Variovorax paradoxus: one gene and its partner. Each later gene encodes a partner of the first gene's protein in a complex. Links are inferred from orthologs where the notes say so. Each region holds a gene or a part of one and is shown on either strand. Other genes may lie near its edges.

Region 1 (3,135 bases):
CCCGACGCCAGCCGCAACATCATGCCCTGGGGCCTGATCATCGGTGGCGAAGAGCTGCACAACAACCACCACACCTACCCGACTTCGGCCAAGTTCTCGGTCAAGAAGTACGAGTTTGACATCGGCTGGATCTACATCCAGGCGTTCCAGAAGCTCGGCTGGGCCAAGGTCAAGAAGGTGCCACCGAAGATGCTGATGGGCGACATCCAGCCTGTGGCCAACGAGAAGACGCTCGAGGCCGTCATCGCCAACCGCTACGAAGTCATGGCCGGTTATGCGCGCGAAATGCGCCGTGCCACCAGCCAGGAGCTGGATGCGTTGAAGACCAAGGGTGCCGACCTGTCGGTGCTCAAGGCAGCCAAGCGCTGGCTGCACCGCGACGACGACAAGGTGCCTGCTTCGGCCCGCTCGCATGTCGTGCAGGCCCGCGCCGCCCACCCGGTGCTCGACAAGATGGTCACGATGCGCGAAGAGCTGCGCCAGCTCTGGCTGAACACCTCGCAATCGCGCGAGCAGTTGGCGGCCGATCTGGCGGCTTGGTGCCATCGGGCAGAAGCCAGCGGCATTGCCGGTCTGCGCGACTTCTCGACCCGCCTGCGCGCTGCTCGCGCTTAACGGTTCCGCGCTTAATGAAAAGCCGACCTCAGGGTCGGCTTTTTTGTGCCCGCCATCCTTGCATTGCAAATCGACGGGCAACAAAAAAACCCGCTGGGTTAGCAGCGGGTTTTTATTGAGAAAACCGGAGCCGAATTACTTCAGCTTGATTTCCTTGTATTCGACGTGCTTGCGCGCCTTCGGGTCGAACTTCATGATCGACATCTTTTCAGGCATCGTCTTCTTGTTCTTGCTGGTCGTGTAGAAGTGGCCGGTACCCGCGGTGGATTCCAGCTTGATCTTTTCGCGTCCGCCTTTGCTCGTTGCCATGTTTCAGCTCCTTAAGCTTGGCCGCGTGCACGCAGGTCTGCGAGCACGGCGTCGATGCCGTTCTTGTCGATCAGGCGCAGTGCAGCGCTCGAAACACGCAGGCGAACCCAGCGGTTTTCAGTCTCGACCCAGAAACGGCGGTATTGCAGGTTCGGCAGGAACCGGCGCTTGGTTTTGTTGTTGGCGTGGGAAACGTTGTTTCCGACCATCGGGCCTTTGCCCGTTACGTCGCATACGCGTGCCATGAGGACACTCTTTCTTGAACAGCTGGCACCGGCGCAATCAGGGCGATTGCAGGGTGTTTTGCAGCTTGACCTCGCCAGAAACGGGTGGCGGTACCCCGACTTTGCCGAAGCTCGTGAAAGAGCCCAGTTTCGGCAAAGCCTCGGATTATAGCCCTTTTGGGCCCCGCACTGGCTACAGGGCGCCGTCCTGCTCCAGGAAGCGTTGGGCGTCGAGTGCCGCCATGCAGCCGGTGCCCGCGCTCGTGATGGCTTGGCGGTACACGTTGTCCTGCACGTCGCCGGCGGCAAAGACGCCCGGAATGCTGGTCATCGTGGCAAAACCCTGCAGGCCCGAGCGGGTCAGGATGTAGTTGTCCTTCATCTCCAGTTGGCCCTGGAAGATGTCGGTGTTGGGGTGATGCCCGATGGCGATGAAGCAGCCCTTGAGGTCGATCTGCTCGGTGGCGCCGGTTTGCGTGTTCTTGATCCGGATGCCCGTCACGCCCGAGTCGTCGCCCAGCACCTGATCGAGTTCGTTGTGCAGCTTCAACACGATCTTGCCTTCGGCGACCTTCTCCTTGACCTTGTCGATCAGGATGGGTTCGGCGCGGAACTTGTCCCGGCGATGGACCAGCGTCACCTTGTTTGCGATGTTGGCGAGATAGAGTGCCTCTTCGACGGCCGTGTTGCCGCCGCCGATCACGCAGACCTCCTGCTCGCGGTAGAAGAAGCCGTCGCAGGTCGCGCATGCGGAGACGCCGCGGCCCATGAACTTCTGTTCGGAATCGAGGCCCAGATACTTCGCGGAAGCACCCGTGGCGATGATCAACGAGTCGCAGGTGTAGGTGCCGCTGTCGCCGGTGAGGGTGAAGGGGCGCTTGCTCAGGTCGACCTTGTTGATGTGGTCGAACACGATCTGCGTCTTGAAGCGTTCGGCGTGCTCCAGGAAGCGTTGCATCAGGTCGGGGCCCTGCACGCCATGAACGTCGGCCGGCCAGTTATCGACCTCGGTCGTGGTCATCAATTGCCCGCCCTGGGCGATGCCAGTGATGAGCAGGGGCTGAAGGTTTGCGCGGGCTGCATAGACGGCGGCGGTATAGCCGGCCGGACCGGAGCCGAGAATCAAAACCTTGGCGTGTTGGGAAGCGGACATGGGTAGAAAACCTAGGATATGCGCTGCGTCAGCGTGTACATTTTCAGGGTGGTAGCGATATATATGGAGTATCACTGCCCGGTTCAACACCGGGTGAACGGTGTTTTCAATGCGCGCGATTGTAGTAATCCATTGGCTTGCCCTCTGGGTCGCTCCGTGCGCTGTCTCAGGGATTGATAAATGTCGATGCTGTCCAACCTCGAATTGCTTCGGCGCGTTCCTTTGTTCGCGTCGCTGACGGCCACGCAGTCCGCCAGCATCGCGGACGCGATCATCAAGAAGCGCTTCAAGCGTGCAGAAGTCGTCGTGGAGCAGGGCAAGAAGTCTGATGCGCTCTACATCATCCTGACCGGGCGCGCACGCGTCACCAGCGCCGACAGCCGCGGGCGCGAGGTCATCCTTGCCACGCTGCATCCCGGCGACTACCTGGGCGAGATGAGCCTGATCGACGACGAGCCGCACTCGGCCACCGTGCGCACCGAAATCCAGTGCGACGTGCTCATGCTGGGCCGCGACGCCTTCGCGCGTTGCCTGCCCGAGAACTCCTCGATGGCCTACAACATCATGCGCGGCCTGGTGCAGCGCCTGCGCCATGCCGACCGAAAGATCGAGTCGCTGGCGCTGATGGACGTCTACGGACGCGTGGCCCGCTCGCTGCTCGAATTCGCAATCGACGACGGTGCCGGCAATCTCAAGGTGCGCGACAAGATCTCCCGCCAGGACCTGGCCAAGATGGTCGGTGCCTCACGCGAAATGGTGAGCCGCGTGATGAAGGATCTCGAAGAGCGCGGCTTCGTGCAGACCATGGATGACGGATCGATGATCGTCAAGGAA
Region 2 (3,070 bases), 1.5 Mb from region 1 along the record:
ATGAGCTGACGCAGGATGCGGGTCTTCTGCAGGATCTCGGGAGCCAGCAGCAGTTCTTCGCGGCGCGTGCCGCTGCGGTTGAGCTGGATCGACGGGAACACGCGCTTTTCGTACAGGCGGCGGTCGAGGTGGATTTCGGAGTTGCCGGTGCCCTTGAACTCTTCGAAGATCACTTCGTCCATGCGGCTGCCGGTATCGATCAGCGCGGTGCCGATGATGGTCAGCGAGCCGCCTTCTTCCACGTTCCGCGCGGCGCCCAGGAAGCGCTTGGGGCGCTGCAGGGCGTTGGAATCGACACCGCCCGTGAGCACCTTGCCCGACGAGGGCACGACGTTGTTGTAGGCGCGGGCCAGGCGGGTGATCGAGTCGAGCAGGATCACCACGTCCTTCTTGAGTTCGACCAGGCGCTTGGCGCGCTCGATCACCATTTCGGCGACGTGCACGTGGCGCGCTGCGGGCTCGTCGAAGGTCGAAGCGATGACTTCGCCCTTCACCGTGCGCTGCATTTCGGTCACTTCTTCAGGGCGCTCGTCGACGAGCAGCACCATCATGTGAACGTCGGGGTAGTTGGCGCTGATCGCGTGGGCGATGTGCTGCATCATCACCGTCTTGCCGCTCTTGGGCGGTGCCACGAGCAGGGCGCGCTGGCCTTTGCCGATGGGGGCGATGATGTCGATGATGCGGCCCGTGATGTTCTCTTCGCCCTTGACGCCGTCGCGTTCCAGCTTCATCTGTTCCTTGGGGAACAGCGGCGTCAGGTTTTCGAACATCACCTTGTGCTTGTTCTGCTCCGGCGGACCGTCGTTGACCTTGTCGAGCTTGGTCAGCGCGAAGTAGCGCTCGCCGTCCTTGGGCGTGCGCACTTCGCCTTCGATCATGTCGCCGGTGTGCAGGTTGAAGCGGCGCACCTGGCTGGGCGAGATGTAGATGTCGTCCGTGCTGGCCGTGAAGCTGGTGTCGGGGCTGCGCAGGAAGCCGAAGCCGTCGGGCAGTATTTCGAGCACACCGTCGGCGAAGACCTGCTCGCCGGCTTTTGCGCGCTTCTTGATGATCGCGAACATCAGCTCCTGCTTGCGCATGCGGCCGACGTTTTCGATCTCAAGCGCTTCAGCCTGCTTGAGGACTTCAGACACGTGGAGTGCCTTGAGTTCGTTTAAGTGCATGGAATGACCCCTCGCGGGGTAATCGAACGGAAAACGGGGGGAGGTTGGATGTGAAGCGAGAACTGCCTCACCAACCGGGGAACTCGAACCGGTTGCCTGAATGAAAGGGCCGGTGAACTGAGAGAGATTATGACAGGAAAAACGCGCCGGCCAACGCATTGCGCGCTGGCCGGTTGAAATGTCGCTTAAGCGAGTTGCTGGTCGATGAAGGCCGTGAGTTGCGCCTTGCTCATGGCGCCGACCTTGGTGGCGGCCAGCTGGCCGTCCTTGAACAGCATCAGCGTGGGGATGCCACGAATGCCGAACTTGGCGGGGATGTCGCGGTTCTCGTCCACATTCAGCTTGGCGATCTGCAGCTTGCCTTCATAGGTAGCCGACACTTCGTCGAGGATGGGGGCGATCATCTTGCAGGGGCCGCACCATTCGGCCCAGTAGTCGACCAGCACGGGCTGGCTGGACTTGAGCACGTCGGCCTCGAAGGAGGAATCGGAGATGTGTTTGATGAGTTCGCTGGCCATGTGATGGATCCTTGTGCGCAGAGAGTTTCGGTGCAGCTAAAGTGCTGGTCATTGTGACAGAAACCAAGGGGTGGCGTGCCTTGCAGGGCCGCTATGGCGGCGATAGCCAAAGCCCTTGCGCGTCACGTCCACGCGCTCTCCAACCCCTCGATAGAACATGAACGAAGGCCACCCTGTCCAGGCTCTGTGGTGCGATCCCGCCGACGGCGTCGTCGCGCGGATCGTCCGCGCGCTCGCCGAGCGCCAGCTGCATGCCGCCCGCACCGTGGTGCTGGTGCCCTATGCGCAGCTGATGGGCGTGGCGCGCGCCATGTGGGCGCGATGCGGCAGCCCCGGCTTCGTGCCGCGCTTCGAAACCACCCACAACTGGGCCCGCAGCGCGGGCGGCTTCGTGCCGACTGGCTACGACATCGCGCACGACATGGCGCGCGATCTCGTCACGGCGCAGGCGCTGCTGTCGCAGGCCGGTTTCAACGCCGAGCGCTTTGCCTTGGCCGGCCGCGTCGTCGAGCTGGCGTATCAACTGGCGCCTCTTGCGGCTGCCGTGACGCCCGAAGAACGGGGCGGTGATTGGGCGCAGCGCGCGGCAGGCGTGGCCGAGGCGGGCAGCGAATCGGAGTGGTTCCGCATCGAAAGCGCGCTGATCCGCATCGCCGTCGCGTGGACCTCGACCTCGGGCTACGCAACCGACGTGCTTCAGCGCGAGTCCACGCGCGCGCAGGTCGATGCGCTGATCGTGCTCGAGGGCTTCCAGACCGATCCGCTCACGCAATCTCTCTGCAAACTGTGGGGCGACCATGCCCTTCATCTCTCGCTCGTGCCTTCCGACGTAGCGGCGCAGACCTGTGCCTCGCACGTCGCCCTCGACCCCGAAGACGAAGCCGAGCTCGCCGCCGCCTGCGTGCTGCGCCACCTCGCCGAAGACCGCGCACCGGTCGCCTTGGTCGCGACCGACCGCGCCCTCACGCGCCGCATCAGCGCCCAGTTGAGCGCGCAAGGCGTCGTCACGCACGACGAAACCGGCTGGAAGCTTTCGACCACGCGCGCCGCCGCCACGCTGATGAGCGCGCTGCGCGCCTGCGCCCACGACGCCGCCAGCGACCAGGTGCTCGAATGGCTCAAGAGCGGCGCCGACGGCGATGCACCGACCGTACAACTGCTCGAAGCCCGTCTGCGCCGCGAAGGCCAGCGCGACTGGTCTGCGTGGTGTGCATTCATGGCACGCAGCGAGAAACCACAAGACGCCACGCTGCTGTCCTTCACCGAGGCCATCGAAGAGCGCCGCGCGCCCATGGCCCGCTCGCGTCCCTTGGCCGAATGGCTGCACGCGCTGCGCGAACTGCTGGAGGCCAGCAGCCAATGGGAGCTGCTCGACGAAGACCTGGCCGG

Evidence for each region.
Region 2: the proteins of trxB (region 1) and trxA are in contact, whole or in part, in a crystal structure (PDB 1F6M), measured with the Escherichia coli proteins. The link is inferred for Variovorax paradoxus from one-to-one orthologs.

The regions. Positions count from the first base shown.
Region 1 is NZ_CP102931.1:5,220,790-5,223,924, reverse strand. Bases 322-3,135 are described here. They hold trxB (thioredoxin-disulfide reductase), read right to left. Parts: upstream 2,302-3,135; coding sequence 1,342-2,301; downstream 322-1,341. Other genes in these bases: NWF24_RS24685 (Crp/Fnr family transcriptional regulator), read left to right, coding at 2,482-3,135; rpmB (50S ribosomal protein L28), read right to left, coding at 936-1,169; rpmG (50S ribosomal protein L33), read right to left, coding at 751-924; NWF24_RS24705 (DesA family fatty acid desaturase), read left to right, coding at 322-615. Outside these bases: more of NWF24_RS24705, read left to right, coding at 1-321.
Region 2 is NZ_CP102931.1:3,693,398-3,696,467, reverse strand. What follows is about bases 16-2,764. They hold trxA (thioredoxin TrxA), read right to left. Parts: upstream 1,682-2,764; coding sequence 1,349-1,681; downstream 16-1,348. Other genes in these bases: NWF24_RS17430 (PD-(D/E)XK nuclease family protein), read left to right, coding at 1,839-2,764; rho (transcription termination factor Rho), read right to left, coding at 16-1,163. Outside these bases: more of rho, read right to left, coding at 1-15; more of NWF24_RS17430, read left to right, coding at 2,765-3,070. UniProt on the Escherichia coli protein: Participates in various redox reactions through the reversible oxidation of its active center dithiol to a disulfide and catalyzes dithiol-disulfide exchange reactions.